Regions from separate parts of the Halomonas sp. BL6 genome, predicted to be linked through region 2. Evidence: predicted binding sites of a transcription regulator. Region 2 holds the regulator's gene; each other region holds the start of a gene.
The links. Region 2 encodes sigma-54, which starts transcription at its own class of promoters, with help from an activator protein. Its sites were predicted from a motif close to TGGCACNNNNNTTGCTNT; they were not measured.
Positions count from the first base shown of each region.

Region 1: the regulator sigma-54 is predicted to act here: its motif matches at 2,137-2,154, upstream of urtA (urea ABC transporter substrate-binding protein).
Region 3: the regulator sigma-54 is predicted to act here: its motif matches at 2,548-2,565, upstream of glnA (glutamate--ammonia ligase).
Region 4: the regulator sigma-54 is predicted to act here: its motif matches at 1,001-1,018, upstream of FHJ80_RS04365 (NCS1 family nucleobase:cation symporter-1).

Region 1 is NZ_VDGL01000002.1:366,600-370,938, forward strand. It holds gene urtB (urea ABC transporter permease subunit UrtB) at 1-543, opposite strand, end outside; gene urtA (urea ABC transporter substrate-binding protein) at 640-1,992, opposite strand; gene FHJ80_RS05255 (tripartite tricarboxylate transporter permease) at 2,372-3,871, opposite strand; gene FHJ80_RS05260 (tripartite tricarboxylate transporter TctB family protein) at 3,920-4,339, opposite strand, start outside.
Region 2 is NZ_VDGL01000004.1:278,175-282,513, reverse strand. It holds gene lptC (LPS export ABC transporter periplasmic protein LptC) at 1-518, shown strand, start outside; gene lptA (lipopolysaccharide transport periplasmic protein LptA) at 527-1,021, shown strand; gene lptB (LPS export ABC transporter ATP-binding protein) at 1,033-1,791, shown strand; gene FHJ80_RS10780 (RNA polymerase factor sigma-54) at 1,897-3,312, shown strand; gene raiA (ribosome hibernation-promoting factor, HPF/YfiA family) at 3,410-3,718, shown strand; gene ptsN (PTS IIA-like nitrogen regulatory protein PtsN) at 3,723-4,190, shown strand; gene rapZ (RNase adapter RapZ) at 4,249-4,339, shown strand, end outside.
Region 3 is NZ_VDGL01000006.1:143,382-147,720, reverse strand. It holds gene glnL (nitrogen regulation protein NR(II)) at 1-59, opposite strand, end outside; gene FHJ80_RS13725 (DUF4124 domain-containing protein) at 266-808, opposite strand; gene glnA (glutamate--ammonia ligase) at 898-2,304, opposite strand; gene FHJ80_RS13715 (hypothetical protein) at 2,860-3,453, shown strand; partial or broken gene FHJ80_RS13710 (acyltransferase family protein) at 3,512-4,339, opposite strand, start outside.
Region 4 is NZ_VDGL01000002.1:177,447-181,785, reverse strand. It holds gene FHJ80_RS04370 (nitrilase-related carbon-nitrogen hydrolase) at 1-461, opposite strand, end outside; gene FHJ80_RS04365 (NCS1 family nucleobase:cation symporter-1) at 1,076-2,587, shown strand; gene FHJ80_RS04360 (LysR family transcriptional regulator) at 2,652-3,560, opposite strand; gene FHJ80_RS04355 (EAL domain-containing protein) at 3,750-4,339, shown strand, end outside.

The DNA of each region.
Region 1 (4,339 bases), on a different contig from region 2:
CGCCAAGCGTGTGCGCACGTACTCATCTTCTGCGTCGGCAATCACCGGTGCCAACGTCTCGGCAAGCTCGCCGTCCACTTCACCCAGCAGACGGTCGGCGGAGGTGCGGCGGCGCTCGACGTTGGGGGAGTAGAGATCCACCACGGCAATGGCGCTACGCAGCTGGTTACGCAGCGCATTGTTGATGCCGATGCGGTCCAAGTCGCGGCGAGACATGTCGCCCAGCGGCTCGTTGGTCAGCGCATCGGCCACCGGCCAGTCGCGGCCGCGATTATCCAGCACCAGCACGAAGCGGCCATCGTCGGTGCGCTGCAGGCGGCCATCCAGCAGCGCCTGCAGCCAGTCGCGGGCGCGCTCGTCGTCGCTTTGCAAAATGGCGGTAATGGCGTCGCCTTTATCGCGGTAGGAGTCCACATCCAGCGCTGTCAACAGCGCGAGGGCTGCTTGGTCATCGGGGGTCGAGGAGCTGCTTTGTGCCTGCGCCGTCAAGGCGGTGCCGAGTAGCATCAGACACAGTAGCCCCAAGGAAAGGAAACGCCTCATGGGGTTCTTCCTTTGGTGATCGAAGAGGGGAGATAGCGTGCTCCCCTACTGCACCGATAAACAGGCACAGTAGGGGCAAGGATTGCCCGGCGAGCGTTATTCGGCGAGCGCTGCTTCGGCTTCTTCTGCGGCGGTGCTACCCCCGCACGAGCCGTTCACAACGTTGAAGTTGCCGCACTCCATGGGCTTGCGCCAATCGGCGATCAGGTCGCGGGAGCCCGGTAGGTAGTCCGACCACGCATCACCGGCCACGGTAGAGGGCGTTTGCCAAACGATATCGAACTGCCCGTTATCCTGAACTTCACCAATCAGCACTGGTTTGGTGATGTGGTGGTTGGGCATCATCGCCGCATAGCCGCCGGAGAGGTTCGGCACGGTCACGCCGATAATCGCGTCTTTCACCGCGTCCACGTCGGTGGTACCCGCTTTACGCACCGCTTCGGCCCACATGTTGAAACCGATGTAGTGCGCTTCCATGGGGTCGTTGGTCACCGACATCTCGTCACCGGTATGCTCGATCCAGGCATCGATGAAGTCGTAGTTGGCGTCGGTATCCACGCTCATGAAGTAGTTCCAGGCGGCCAGGTGGCCCACCAACGGCGCGGTATCGATACCGGACAGTTCCTGCTCGCCCACCGAGAAGGCGATGACCGGAATGTCGGCGGCGTCGATACCCTGGTTAGCCAGCTCGCGGTAGAACGGCACGTTGGCGTCGCCGTTAATGGTAGAGATCACGGCGGTGGGCTTACCCTCTTCGCCAAAGCGGCGGATTTCGGAGACGATGTTCTGCCAATCCGAGTGGCCGAAGGGCGTGTAGTTGACCATGATGTCCTCTTCCGCCACACCGTGCTCATCTTTCAGGAAGGCTTCTAAGATGCGGTTGGTGGTGCGCGGGTAGACATAGTCGGTACCGATCAGCGCGAAGCGCTCGATGCCCACTTCGTTGATCAAATACTCCACGGCAGGAATGGCCTGCTGATTAGGGGCAGCCCCGGTGTAGAAGACGTTTTCCGACGACTCTTCGCCCTCGTACTGCACCGGGTAGAACAGCAGGCCGTTGAGCTCTTCGACCACAGGCAGCACCGCTTTACGGGAGACGGAGGTCCAGTTGCCGAAGATCACATCCACCTCTTCCTGGGCCAGCAGCTCACGGGCGCGTTCGGCAAACAGCGGCCAATTGGACGCAGGGTCGACCACCACGGCCTCTATCTGACGGCCCAACAGGCCACCGGCCTCGTTCTGCTGCTCGATGAGCATTTCCACGGTGTCTTTCAGGGTGGATTCACTGATGGCCATGGTGCCAGAGAGCGAGTGCAGAATACCGACTTTGATGGGGTCGTCATCTTGGGCGACCGCTTGGGCGCTCGCGCTTATAACGGCGGCGGTGATCAAGGCAGTAGCGAAACGGCTAAGGGTACGAGGGTGTGTCTTGCGCTGCAGTGTGGTCACTTGAACCTCCTTGCGCCCCTTATGGTTGGGGCTCGTGTTTGGGGTACCGCGGCCAAGCGTTGTCGTTATCGAGGCGACGGAGCACTTGGTGCGTCCACTCGTGGGTAGCGAGTTGCTGCTCGTTCTTCACACGTCGCTCTACACACTGCAAGGGGTGCGCCAATGTGGAACAAAGACCATGATTAAAAACACAATCAACCACTTAGCCGTATACAAAAAACATGCTCCAGGCCACTTAGCACCAAAATAGCGCAATACAGTAGCGCGCATGCACGGTTGTCATGCACCAACAAGATGCTTTGCACCACAGGCGGTGATATAGCATAAAAAAAAGCGTCCTCGCAGACGCGAGGACGCTTTAGGGTTCCGCCATAGCGGGTCAGTTAGCAGCGGTGGCCGCTTTGTTGCGCCGCTTTTTGAGCAGCGGCAGCCCCAGCGACAGCACCGCAATCACCAGTAGCGCCAGCGAGATGGGCTTGTCGATGAAGGTGGTCCAGTCACCGCCGGAGATCTGCAGCGCCCGGCGCATGGACTCTTCCATGATGTTGCCGAGGATCAGCGCCAGAATCAGCGGCGCGGTGGGGAAGCCAAACAGACGCATACCCAAGCCCAACAGGCCAAAGCCCAGTAGCAGCAGCAGATCGAACACGCTGAAGCTCATGCCGTAAACGCCGATCATGCAGAAGATCAGGATCATCGACAGCAGCAGCGGGCGCGGCAGGTCGAGGATTTTGGCGATCAGCGGAATCAGCGGCAGGTTGAGTACCAGCAGGAAGATGTTGCCGATGTACATACTGGCAATCACGCCCCAGAACACGTCTGGGCGCTGCTCCAGCATCATCGGGCCAGGCGTGACGCCCATCACCAGCAGCGCGCCCAACAGCACCGCCGTCGTGCCGGACCCCGGCACCCCCAGCGTCAGCAGCGGTACGAACGAGCCGGTACACGCGGCGTTGTTGGCCGCTTCCGGCGCGGCCACGCCTTTGATGTTGCCTTGACCAAAGGTGTCGCCATCTTTCGCCAGGCGCTTCTCCATGCTATAGCCCAGGAAGGAGCCAATGGTGGCGCCCGCCCCCGGCAATACGCCGGTAAAGAAGCCCAGTACGGAGCTGCGGCTGATGGGGCCAGCGATCTTCTTCACTTCGCCACGGCTCAGCTTCAGCGAGCCGATCACGTTGCGTGGCACTTCTTTACCACCGCCGCCGCGTAGCAGCATGTAGAACACTTCCGCCAGGGCGAAGATACCCAGCGCCACGACCAGGAAGTCGATCCCGTCGAGCAGCTGGATCGAGTCGAAGGTAAAGCGCTCGGTGCCGGTTTGCGTGTCGATCCCGACGATCGAAATCATCACGCCGACGACCGCCGCAATCAGGCCTTTGACCAGCGACTTGTCCGACAGTGATACGACCGCCGTCAAGCCCAGCACCATCAGGGCGAAGTACTCAGCCGGGCCAAAGCTCACCGCCACTTTGGAAAGCAGCGGGGCCACCAGCATCAAAAAGATCACCGACACCGTGCCGCCGATGAAGGAGGCGTAAGCGGCAATGGCCAGCGCCTTACCCGCCATGCCCTGCTTGGCCATCGGGTAGCCATCGAAGGAGGTAGCCACCGTGCCCGCCACGCCCGGGGCGTTGAGTAGGATGGAGGAGGTCGAGCCGCCGAAGATGGCGCCGTAGTAGACCCCGGCCATCAGAATCAACCCGGAGGAGGGCTCCATGGCAAAGGTAATCGGAATCATCAGGGCCAGCGCGCTGATCGGCCCTAGGCCGGGCAGCATGCCGATGATGGTACCGGCAAACACACCGGCAAATACGTAGGCGATATTGATGGGCTCTAGCGCGATGCCAAAGCCGTACATCAGATTGTTCAAGGCATCCATGGGAGTGTCTCTCGTTAAAGCCTGCTAAGCGTGCGCTTGCACACCTGCTTAGAACGGCAGTAAGCCGGTGGGCAGATAAACATCCATTACCCGCGTCATGGTCAGGTAAAGGGCCAGTACCACGCCCAGCGACGCCGCCAGGTTGACGCCATGGCGTCGATAGCCGTAATAGGCGGTCAACCCCACGCTCAGCAGCGTGGAGGCCAGCACGAAACCCAGCGGCACCAGCAAGAAGGCATAGGCGGCAATGGCCAGTGCCGTCACGATGACGCGTGCCCAGGGAGTGAATAGGAGCGGACCTCGGGTGGCCTCATGGTCGATCTCATCGGCCCCAGCGATGGCACTCGGCTTCTCGAAAAACAGTAGCGCAGCCAGAATCAGCAGCGACACACCCAGCACTTTGGGGAAGAGGTCCGAATCCACTGGGCGCGGCAGAGGGAACGTCGGAATTTGCCAGGCCATGGCCAA
Region 2 (4,339 bases):
GCATGCTTTTGGTTTGGCTCGACCCGCGCAGCGCCCAAGAGCGAGATATCGACGAGCAAGCGCGCGCTCAGGAGCCAGGTCATGTATTAGAGAATGCCGAAATCACCCTATTTGGGGAATCGGGGGCGATTCAGCAGTCGCTGGTCACTCCCCGGCTAGTGCATACACCTCAAACGGCCATGACAGATGTCGTGTCGCCACGTGCTACGCTGTTCGATAGCGAACAGCGGGAGTGGTTGGCGACCGCGGATACCGGCACCCTGAATACCGATACTCAGGCCTTGACGCTGCGCGGGTCTGCCCGGCTGCTCGCGCCTGAAGAGGGTTGGCAGCTCGATACACAGCAACTCAACTACGATGGCGTGACCCGCCACGCCTGGAGCACTACGCCCGTGCTGTTGCAGCAGCCCCCTCAGCGTATGGAAGCTTCCCGCATGGACGTTTGGCTGGATGACAGCCAGGTCCGCCTGACCAACAACGTGCGCGGCGTGCATCCGCCGGCCACTCGTACCCCCTAGGAGTCGCGATGAATGCCTCTCTCCGCACCACCCTCTTTGCTTTAACGCTACCGCTGGCGACGGCTGCCATGGCGCAAAGCCAAGCACCCATCGAAGTAGAAGCCGACCGCCTGGACCTCGACCAGCGCGCGGGCACCGCAGTTTACTCAGGTAACGTGGATATTCGTCAAGGCGAAATGCAATTGCGCGGCGAACGCGTAGAGATTCAGCGCAATGATGCAGGGGAACTTTCTCAAGCCATTGCCACGGGTGAGCGTGCCTACTTGCGCAATCGTCTCGACGACCAGGAGACCCCCATGGAAGGTTGGGCGCGGCGCATCATCTATCACGTCGCCGAACGCCGCGTGGAGCTGATCGACCAAGCCGAACTGACCCAGCAAGGCGACCGCTTTCAAGGGGGCCGCCTAGAGTACTTCATCGACCAGGAAGTGGTGCAAGCTCGCTCCGACGTGAACGGTAGCGACAACCAGCGCATTCGCATGACCCTTCAGCCGGAACAATAGGGAGCGCCCACGTGGCAGCATCAACGTCTGCAGATTCCGCACCTGTCAAAACGCTCTACGCCCACCACCTAGCGAAGAGCTACAAACGCCGCCGCGTCGTCAAGGACATCAACCTGGAAATCGCCCAGGGCAGTGTCGTTGGACTGTTGGGCCCCAATGGAGCCGGTAAAACCACCTCGTTTTACATGATCGTCGGACTGGTCAAATCCGATGCGGGCAATGTGGGTATCGACGATCTGGATTTGACCCACGCGCCCATGCACGAACGCGCCATGGCAGGCATTGGGTATCTTCCCCAAGAGGCCTCGATTTTTCGCAAGCTCTCGGTAGCCGATAACATCATGGCCATCCTCGAGACGCGCAAAACGCTCGATCGCAGCGCCAGAGAAGCTCGCCTGGAGTCACTGCTCGAAGATTTTCATATCACCCATATTCGTGACAACCTAGGCATGAGCCTCTCAGGAGGCGAGCGCCGTCGAGTAGAGATCGCGCGGTCGCTGGCCACCGAGCCCGCGTTCATTCTACTCGACGAACCCTTTGCCGGGGTCGACCCTATTTCGGTCGGCGAAATCAAAACCATTATCCGCGCACTCAAAAAACGCCACATCGGCGTCTTGATCACCGACCACAACGTGCGTGAAACCCTGGATATTTGCGATATCGCCTACATCGTTGGCGATGGCCACATCATCGCCAGTGGAAACGCCCAGGAGATTCTCAATAACCAAAAGGTCCGCGACGTCTATCTGGGCGCTGATTTCCGGCTCTAAACCGAGGCCTGACCAAACTTTTCTTTTAGTGGCATGCTTATTGCACTTGCACGTAGCCATAACTCGCTCTAGGGTGGAGCTTTCTGATTAACGAGTGGTTCTCAGATGGTCATGAAAGCTTCTCTCCAATTGCGTATCGGCACACAGCTGACCATGACACCCCAGCTGCAACAGGCCATTGCCTTGCTGCAGCTCTCTACGCTGGACCTCCGTCAAGAAATTCAGCAAGCGCTTGACGCCAACCCTATGCTCGAGCAAGAGGACGAGTTTGGAGAGCAGGCAGTCAGCGAGCCGCAAGAGGCCGAGTGGTCTGACAGCATTCCCAACGAACTCTCCGTCGACAGCGACTGGTCGGACACCTATCAAGACATGGGCAGTCTGAGCGGTGGTAGCGAAGGACCCGACTTCGAGCGTCAAGCCGCTGGCCAAAGCCTTCATGGCCATTTGCTGTGGCAACTGGCCATGACCGATGTCAGCTCACGGGAATATGCAATTGCGGAGAGCCTGATCGATGCGCTGGACGCCAATGGTTATCTTACCCAGCCGCTCAACGACATTCGTGAAGGGCTCAAAGCACAAGGTCATGACGGCTTGAGCCAACGGGAAGTGGAAAATACCCTACTGCGCTTGCAGCAGTTCGAGCCGACCGGCGTATTCGCTCGCGACCTGCGAGAATGTCTGATGCTTCAACTTGCTGCGTTGCCGGAAGACACCCCGCTATTGATGCCAGCCAAACGGCTGGTACGACAGTTTTTGGAGGCGCTAGGCAAAGACGATATGCGCCTCCTCAAGCGCCGTTTGAGCCTGGACGATGAGCAGCTGGATGACGTCATTCGATTAATTCGCAGCCTCGATCCCCGACCCGGCAGCGCCTACGGCGTGACCGACGATAGCTACATCACTCCCGATCTGGTCGTGCGCCATGACAACGAAGGCTGGCATTTAGAGCTCAACCCGGACGCTCTTCCACGGCTACGCATCCAACCCGACTACGCCAGCTTGATCAAACGCGCCGACAAGAGCCAGGACAACCAGTTCTTGAAAGAGCACCTTCAAGAAGCGCGCTGGCTGATCAAAAGCCTCTCTAGCCGCAATGACACCTTGCTGCGCGTGGGGCGTGAAATCATCGCTCGCCAAATTGGCTTTCTAGAGCACGGCGAAGAGGCCATGAAGCCGCTGATCTTGGCCGACATCGCCGAAGCCGTAGAGATGCATGAGTCGACCATCTCACGCGTGACGACACAGAAGTTCATTCATACACCGCGTGGCGTGTTCGAGTTGAAATACTTTTTCTCCAGTCAAGTCAGTGGCCAAGACGGCGGCGACAGCCACTCGAGCACGGCCATTCGCGCACGTATCAAAAAGCTCATTCAAGAGGAGCCCTCAGGCAAACCGCTCTCCGATAGTCGCTTGGTGACGCTTCTCGAAGAGGGCGGAATAAGCGTGGCACGACGTACCGTCGCGAAATATCGCGAGTCGATGGGCATTCCCTCTTCGAGCGAGCGCCGCCGTTTACGCTAGTTAAACGTTTGGTCGTGACAAACTCACCGCAAGGGCTTTGCAATAGCGTAAAAAGGGTTACAATCGAAGTACAGCCCGATGGATAAGGAGCACGTCAATGCAAGTAAACATCACTGGTCATCACGTTGAACTGACTGACGCCTTGCGTGACTACGTTAACGAAAAGCTGGAACGCGTCGAACGACACTACGACAATATCACCACGGTACAAGTGACCTTATCTGTCGAAAAGGAGCGCCAGCAGGCAGCGTGCACGCTACATGCCGCCGGTGCTGACCTTCATGCCGAGGCACTCGATAACGATATGTATGCCGCCATCGATGCCCTTGCGGACAAAATCGATCGTCAACTCGTCAAACACAAGGAAAAAGCACAAGCTCGCGCTCAAGGCGCAGGCGTGCGTTAACTCAATGACGTTGGAAACCATTCTCCCCCCGGAGCGCGTGCTTTATGACGTACCCGGGGGCAGCAAAAAGCGGGTGCTGGAGTTTTTCAGCACCTTCATCGCCCAAAACACGCCCAGCCTCGACAGCCAAGAAGTGTTCAGTCGTTTGATTGGGCGCGAGCGTCTTGGCAGCACGGGGATTGGCAACGGTGTTGCCATTCCCCACGCAAGAAGCCCGCACTGCAGTGCCCCCATTGCTGGCTTTTTGAAACTGGCGGAACCCGTCGATTTCGATGCCATCGATGGGGACCCGGTCGATCTCGTGTTCGTTTTGCTGGTGCCTGAAGAAGCCGATGACACGCACCTTGCTTTGCTCGGACAAGTCGCGACGATCATGAACGACGCCGATACTCGCCAACAGCTGCGCAAAGCAGGCAGTCAAAAAGAACTGTTGACGCTGATAACGGCCAAGATACGCGAACAAGCTGCGTAACAGATCTACTCCTTCAATTTGTCTTTACTTCTTACGCTCAAACGCCAAGAGAGACGCTATGCAACTGGTGATCATTAGCGGCCGTTCAGGTTCCGGTAAGTCTATCGCCTTACAAGCGCTGGAAGATCTTGGCTATTACGCGATCGATA
Region 3 (4,339 bases), on a different contig from region 2:
AGTTCACCATCGAGCAACAGGACTGCTGTGGTGAGGTGTTCGAGCAAGCGCTGATACATGGCGTGTCCTGAAACGTCGCTTCGATCAATACACATGGCACTGATCCATCAAAAGAGGTATGCGAGAGGATCTGCAAAAAGCGCGCCAATTCGACGCAAGCGGCGGCATGCACGGCTTGTGGGCAGATAGCGGGGAGATGACGAGCCTTAATAGCGCAATGAGCCGCCTAGCCCACCGCCTCACTGCACCATTATAGTGCACTCGATTAGTCAGTGATAAAAATAGTCACCGGATCGGTGCGGTGCTGCACACGGCCCTGGCTATCCAACAACTCCGCATGAATATGGTGCGCTCCCACAGGTAACCCCGCCAGCCAGAAGGCGTCGCTATGCAGGGCGGATTGGCTCAGTTCGCCATTCACCCTCAGTTGAATTTGGTGGTCGTCCCGCAGTGGCGGCACCACCTGCACTTCCACGGGCGTCATGCCGCCCCGAACGGCGCTGCTGTTTGCCGGGTTGACGATGGTAAAGCGGTCATAAGGCATAAACGGTTGCCCGGGATGGCTCTGAGTGCGGCCCGGGGTTCGGCTGTCAGGTGGGGCAGAGCGCACCGTCGTCACGCTGGGCAGCGGTGCCAACGTGACGGCTTCACCGCCACGTTCTGGGTTGTCGGTAAACGTCACCTTGCCCTGGGCGTCCACCACGCGATACACCGTTTGCCCCAGCGCCGCGCTTACCCACAGCCCCAATAGCAGCGCAGCACCTGTGGATAATCCTCTTGCATAGCGCACGTGCCAGCGACGGATCATGACGTCTTCCTCCCTTTTCCTTTCCTCGCCTCAACGAAAAAACCCCGCCGAGGCGGGGTTTTCAGGCTAACGACACCTCAAGGGTGATCTTAGCAGCTGTAGTACATGTCGAACTCGATCGGGTGAGTCGTCATGCGAATACGCTCGACGTCTTCCATCTTCAGTTCGATGTAGGCATCGATCATGTCGTCGGTGAACACGCCGCCTTCGGTCAGGAACGCACGGTCAGCGTCGAGCGCTTCCAGGGCTTGATCCAGGCTGTTGGCCACGGTCGGGACGGACTTGCCTTCCTCGGGCGGCAGGTCGTACAGGTTCTTGTCCATGGCATCGCCAGGATGGATCTTGTTCTTGATACCATCGATACCCGCCATCAGCATCGCCGCGAACGCCAGGTAGGGGTTGGCGGTCGGGTCGGGGAAGCGCGTCTCGACACGCTTGCCTTTCGGGCTAGCGGTGTACGGAATACGGATGGACGCAGAACGGTTACGGGCGCTGTAGGCCAGCATGACCGGCGCTTCGAAACCCGGCACCAGACGCTTGTACGAGTTGGTAGAGGCGTTGGTGAAGGCGTTCAGCGCGCGAGCGTGCTTGATAATACCGCCAATGTAGTACAGCGCCATTTCGGACAGGCCCGCGTACTCGTCGCCAGCGAACTGGTTCTGGCCATCTTTCCAGAACGACTGGTGGACGTGCATGCCCGAGCCATTGTCGCCCACCAGCGGCTTCGGCATGAAGGTCGCGGTCTTGCCATAAGCGTGCGCCACGTTGTGGATCACGTACTTCATTTCCTGAACTTCGTCGGCTTTCTTCACCAGCGTGTTGAACTTCACGCCGATTTCGTTCTGACCGGCGTTCGCCACTTCGTGGTGGTGAACTTCGACGGTCTGACCGATCGCTTCCAGGGTGTTACACATCGCACCACGGATATCGTGGAAGCTGTCGACCGGGGGTACCGGGAAGTAGCCGCCTTTCACGCGCGGACGGTGGCCCAAGTTGCCGCCTTCTACCTGGTTGCTGGTCGCCCATGCGCCTTCGTCAGAGGTGATTTTGTACATGGCGCCTTGAATGTCGGCTTTCCAGTGCACCTCATCGAAGATGAAGAATTCCGGCTCCGGACCGAAGAAGGCAGTGTCACCCAGGCCAGTCGACTGCAGGTAGGCTTCTGCGCGCTTGGCGATGGAGCGCGGGTCGCGATCGTAGCCCTGCATAGTGGCAGGCTCGATGATGTCGCAACGCAGAATCAGTGTGGCATCTTCGGTGAAGGGGTCGAGGAAGGCGGTACCGTCTTCCGGACGCAGGATCATGTCAGACTCGTTGATGCCCTTCCAGCCGTTGATGGAAGAACCATCGAACATCTGGCCGTTTTCAAAAAACTCTTCGTTCACGTCGCGTGCCGGTACGGTGACGTGCTGCTCTTTACCGCGCGTGTCGGTGAAACGCAGATCTACCCACTTAACATCATGTTCTTCGATTAGCGCGAGAGTCTTGGCTGACATAGTGTCCTCCGGTATGAGCGTGGCTTAAAGCGTGTAACTGTAAGCGATCGATAAAGGTGTTATTCAACAAATCGTTCAACACGCGGCTGCATGTGGCGCGTTTGTCTTTTTTGTTCGCTCAACGTTTGTTCGACGATGGATAACAAACCGCCCAGCGATCATTTCAGACCGGCTATCGTTGTAGCACGCCTGGAGGCGTCTGCCTACGCTTCAATAGCCGCTGATGAAACTACCTATGGCTTATAAGCACAGAGCGTGCCAACTCTGCACCATAATGGAAAAAAATATCAACAACTCTTTGTTTTCAAATATGAAAAATGACTCATCCCATGCGTCTTAATGCAGCAAGGGAGTGGCAATTGCTTTTTCAAACGCCTATACCGTCATTTCCTTGCACGCATTTGGTGCAAATAGCACTCAAGACGCACCAAAATGAATAACTCGCCAGTCTCACTGTTTTTTTCGTTAAAAAACTTTCTCTTGCTACGTAAAGAAACCCACATCTACAATCAATTACAAACAGAGATGCTTTCATAACAAAAGGAAGCCGCGTGCATGGGTACGGTCTGCTTTATCGTTGATGCTTCAGTGACAGGAGCTTTGCTACCCCGCCACCTGCGCTCGATTCGCCAATCCGGTCTTGCTGACCATGCCCTACCCATTATCGTGACCTGTGCTCACTCGGATGAACGGCTCACCGATCTCGAAAAGCGTTACCACGCGCACGGCTTGGTGACACCTGCCCATACCCTAGGTGCACGCCTCAACCAAGCGGCGTATATTAGCCAGGCAGACTGGCTGCTGATTGCGCTGCATAAAGAACCCATGGCGGCGCAGCTTTGGTACCTACTCTATCCACAGCTCGACACGGCGACGGATGCGCTGCTCATCAACGCCGCCACTCCCCGCTTTTCGGAACGCCTGTTGCTGCACTTTCTCAGCTCGGCGGTGACCGTTCCCCCCTATATTGCCATTCGCCGTGCGTGGTTGGAGCGAATCGGAGGCTTCGATCCAGAGCTCGATGAGCCAGCCCTGCTCGACTTTTTACAGCGCCTATACGCCTGCCCTACGCGTTTAAAAACGCTAAGCGGCGAGTCGCTTGGGCTTGCTCGAGGCTCGCCACACAGCCGCTCACCCACCTCCTCTTAGCGCCTGCCCCTTTTTGACTCTTAACGCCAACCTCACACCCACCAACCCATCGAACCGTTCATATTTTTAAACGTTTACCCAGCAACATGGCACCCAATGTGGTGGTATTGGCTACTTTGTTGAGCAGAATCGATCCCACACTACCCACCATGATGAGCAACAGCGCATAAACCGCCAGGGGCAACGTAGAAATGCCCACTAGCGTATCGGTGAGCGTAAAAAACATAGGATGCGCTAGATAAATACCAAACGAGTAAGCATTGATATAGCGCACCCATCCAGGCGCTTTACGCCCTTTTAAGCCACGCATCAATGCCAGCGTGAACAGCACAAAAAAGGGAATGACCCACACCTCTTTCGAGGAGAACGACAGCCGATACTCGAACGTGGCCAGCACGATCAAGCCAACGAACAACAAGAGCCAACGTGGTTGCGAGAGGGTTTGTAGCCAAACGGGCCGTTCGATCAACTGGCTAGAAGGCGTTAAGGGGTAATAGCGCACCAGCACTAGCGCCAAGAAGAACAGATAGATCCAACCCAACGGAGCCACCCAAAGCAAATAGCCCGGCGGCTCAATAGCCAACGCATACGCCACCCCCCAATATGCCATACTCACCAAGCAAGCTCCCCATAGCCAAGGAACCGGATGCAAGCGCCATAGCTGCCAACGAGTAAAGGCCCAATAAGCGGCATAGAACTGCATGGCGATGATCAAAAAATAGCCATGCCAGCCCGCATAAATAAAGTAGGCTTTTGCGTTCTCCCAAACATTCACGGCGCTGTCGCTGTCCGCCAGTTGCCACCACTGGGCAGTGGAATAGATGAACCCGTACGTTAAATAGGGCAACATGACGTATTTCACTCGCTGCCATAGAAAACCTGGCGG
Region 4 (4,339 bases), on a different contig from region 2:
TAGGCAGTATCGAAAACCGGCCAGTTGGATTGCCCCGGCTTGAAGAAAAACTTCTCCCAAAAGCCAGCCACCTGGGGAATGTGTGTCTTGTGGTATTTGCCCAGGTAGCTACCGTCAGCGTCGAATACCGCCGCCGTGTTGTAGTAAACGCCGGTCTCGGTCTCTTCATAGATAGGGACGATGATTACCATGCGGTGCTCGGCCGCGAGCTTCTGCATCATCTGGCAGGTGGGGCCTTCCGGCACCCGCTCGGCGGCGGCGTACCACTTGCTGTCCTGGCTGGGGCAAAAATAGGGCTGATTGAACACTTCCTGGAAGCACAGCACCTGCACGCCTTGCTCGGCGGCTTGCTGAATCATGGGCAGGTGCGCTTCGTTCATCGCGTCACGAATGGCGCCGGGTTCTTGATCAGTGCTGGTATTCAGGGCCATCTGAATCAGGCCAATCTTCATTTTCTGCATGGACTACCCCTCTTTTGTCATAACGCGCCGACCATCCGAATGGATGGGAGGTCAGCTATGGGTGGCTTTTCTGCCGGTATCGATGAGTGGCGGAAAAGATCGCTAGGCGTGTCATGACATCGACTCATGGTCGACACTTATAATTGTTAGCAAAGCTGTCATGATAGACAGTTTTTTGAACATAGCGCTGATTGAAGACGTTTTGCAAGAAGTTTTTATAAAAAGCCTGGTTGTCTTTCAAGTGACTGTTTTTTCTGTTTTTTAAATTTTAAGTTGGCCGTTTTTATCAATTTGGTGAGATGCTGCACTATTATGGCGTTTCTTTTTTATGATTTTAAATCAATAGTTTGTGTTTTGTCTTTTTATTTTCATATTGATTCTTTGCATTCTTATGGTGCGTTTTATGAATATGCCGCTACCCTGTTTAGTAAGTTTTAATACCCGTTGCTATAACAATAATGATGTAGAGAGTTTCTTTTTTATATATGTCTTTTTAGTCAGCTTTGTGTTCAATGAGTTAGCGGTGAGTGTGTGGTTTTGGGCACGCTTATTGCTGGGTAACCTGTTGAACCTTTGAAGATAAAAAAAGCAATGGCGAGGCTAAGGAGACAACGATGACGGCAGCGAAATCTCGAATGATCGATCAGCAGGGGTTGGTCGAACTGGCAGTGGAAGACGATGTACGTGAAAGCGCCCGCTTCAACGAGGATATTGCGCCCACCGAAGCAAAAGAGCGTACCTGGAGCAAATGGAACATTGCGGCGCTGTGGGTCGGTATGTCGATCTGCGTACCCACCTACACCCTGGGCGGCGTGCTCACGGCCTACTTTGGGCTGAGCGTTGGCGAGGCGCTGTTGGCCATTCTGCTGGCCAACGTGATCGTGCTGATTCCGCTGACGCTGAACGCTTTTCCCGGCACCAAATTCGGCATTCCCTTTCCGGTGGTGCTGCGCTCTTCGTTTGGTATCCTGGGCTCCAACGTGCCCTGCCTGGTGAGGGCGCTGGTGGGCTGCGGCTGGTTTGGCATTCAAACCATGTTTGGCGGGCTGGCCATTCACCTGCTGCTGTCGGCGCTGTTTCCCGCCTGGGCGGCGCTGGGAGGTGTCGGCGAGGTGATTGGCTTCTTCGTGTTTGGCGCCATGAACCTGTACGTGGTGATTCGCGGGGCCGAGTCGATCAAGTGGCTGGAAACCCTGGCAGCGCCGCTGCTGCTGGCCGTAGGGATCGGGTTGATGATGTGGGCGTGGCCGCACATGTCGATGACCGAGCTGCTGGCCCAGCCGCCGTCGCGCCCGGAAGGGGCTTCGGTATATGGTTACTTCTTTGCTGGCCTGACGGCCATGGTGGGCTTCTGGGCAACGCTGTCACTGAACATTCCTGATTTCAGTCGCTTCGCCAAGAGCCAGAAGGACCAGATCGTCGGGCAGATCCTGGGCTTGCCGTTGACCATGTTCTTCTTTGCTGCCCTTGGTGTGGTGCTTACCGCAGCGTCTGAGTCGCTGGTAGGACAGACCATTGCTGATCCAGTCAATTTGATTGGGGTGATTGACAGTCCTGCTTGGGTGGTGCTGGCGATGGTATTGATCATTATCGCGACACTCTCCACGAATACTGCCGCTAACATTGTTTCCCCTACCAATGATTTCCAAAATATTGCGCCTAAATTTATCAATCAAACGCGAGGAGTGCTGCTGACAGGGGCTGTAGGGGTGTTGCTGATGGGTTACGACCTGCTGCAAAAGGCGGGGGTGGTGAGCCAGGGCGTTTCTCTGGAGCAGATGTACTCCAACTGGCTGCTGGGCTACTCCAGCCTGTTAGGGCCCATCGCTGGCATCATGGCGGTGGATTACTTCCTGATTAAAAAGCAGCGTTTGGATGTGCCGAGCCTGTATATGGACCACCATGCTTATCCCGCCGTCAATATCGCCGGTTTTATCGCCTTTGGTGTTCCGGTGGCGTTAACGCTGCTCTCGCTGCTGACCGGTACCATGAACTGGTTCTATGACTACGGCTGGTTTACGGGCTCCGCGCTGGGGGCAGTCGTCTATTACCTCGCCAGCCAAGCACTGGCAACGTCGCCTCAGGTGGGGCCTGTACCTCTCGCGGCGAGTGAGGTCGTAAAATAAGTCGTTATCCGGTTTGATGACTGAACCACGCTATGACGCCCGGCACTTTACCGGGCGTTATGCTTTATGATTCGCGTTGTTCGACAAACCCCAAAAACGCATCGACCACACGGTTGGGTCGTCGGTCGTGGCGTGTGACCAGCACGAAGGGAATACGATAGTGCCGAGTGGTCGGATGCAGAGCGCGCATTTTGCCTGCGGCGACCCACTGTGCGGCGACATGCTCGGGTAGAAAGCCGATGAATCGGCCGGTGAGGATCAGGAACGCCGCGCCCTCCCGGTCGGAAGCGGAGGCTTGTAGGTTGAGCGCTTCGTGGGCCTGACGTGCCATGTCGGGAAGCGGATAGCGGGGTCGAATGGCCGGGTATCGAGCGAGCTGGGCGGCGCTCTCGGCGTCGTCGGGTACGCTGAACAGCGGGTGGCCAGCGGAGCAGTATAGGTAAGAGGGCTCGTCGTAGAGCAAGCGTGTTTCCAGGCTGGTGGGCAGGTTCACGGCGGGCACGACGCCCACGTGTAGATGACCGTCCATCACGCCGCGAATCACCGCATCTGAGGGCTCCATATGAATGTGTACCGTGACCTCATGGTGGGGGGCGGTCAGTGCGGCTAGCGCATGGGTGACATTCATGGCGGGGAGGGTGACGAGATTGTCGGTAATGCCGATGTTCAGCTCGCCTTTGATGGTATGGTGTAGCGCATTCACATCGCTTTTGAACGTTTCCAGCGCCGTAAGCAGTGTGAGTCCCGCCTGGTAAATCTCCTTACCCTCTTCTGTCAGGCTAAAGCCTCCACGCCCACGTTGACATAGCGAAAAGCCCAGCCTGCTTTCAAGGTCGCTCATGTGCTGACTAATCGCCGAGCGGCTAATGCCCAGCGTGGTCTCGGCTGCAGTGAAGCCTCCGCACTCCACCACCGTTTTAAAAATACGCACTAGACGTATGTCGTAGTCGCTCATTTGGCCTAGCGATGCCATAACTGCCTCTTCTTGATAAAAAGGGCGCTTATTGAAGAATTAAGCTGGCTAAAAACTGATATACATCAAAAAAACAACGCGCCACTATGGGGTGATGTCATCTTGGCCTGGCGTTGGTGTATCTTCCACTGTTCTTTTTTACACTGTATCAGGTGCGCCTGCGGGATACCTGAATAAGGTCGATGTGCCATGTTTCCTTCTCGCAGTGATGCAACGAGCCGCGATGTGCCCGTATTGCCACGTTATCGACGTTTGCAGCGACGCGCGATCGGCTTTTTCTTTTTGGCGCTGTGTGTGGTGGTGTCGCTGTTTGGTTGGCTATTGACTGGCCAGTACCAGCAGGAGATTCGTGCGGCAGAAGCCCGGGCCTCTGCCCGCTCTAACGTCATGACCGAGTGGGCGAAAGGCGTCTTTGGGCAGAGCGGGCAAGCACTTTTCACCTTGGCTCAGCACGTTGAGACCCGCGGGTTCGATAGCGCTGACGGTATGGCCGACATACAGGGGGCCGTAGAAGCCTTGACCCGGTATATGCCGCTGATCAATGAGATCGGTATTCTCAACGACCAAGGGCGCGTATGGATCAGTAGTCGTGATAATCGCCATGCGGGCATCGATATTAGTCACACTGATTTTTTTCGCTCGTTTCAGCAAGGGGGCCAGCGCGAGCTCGTGACGCCGCTTTACTGGTCGGACGAGGATCGTCAGTTTTATCTCTATCACGCTCGGCGAATCAGCGGCGAAAACGACCGATTTGATGGCGTCGTGGTCGCGCGTTTGGT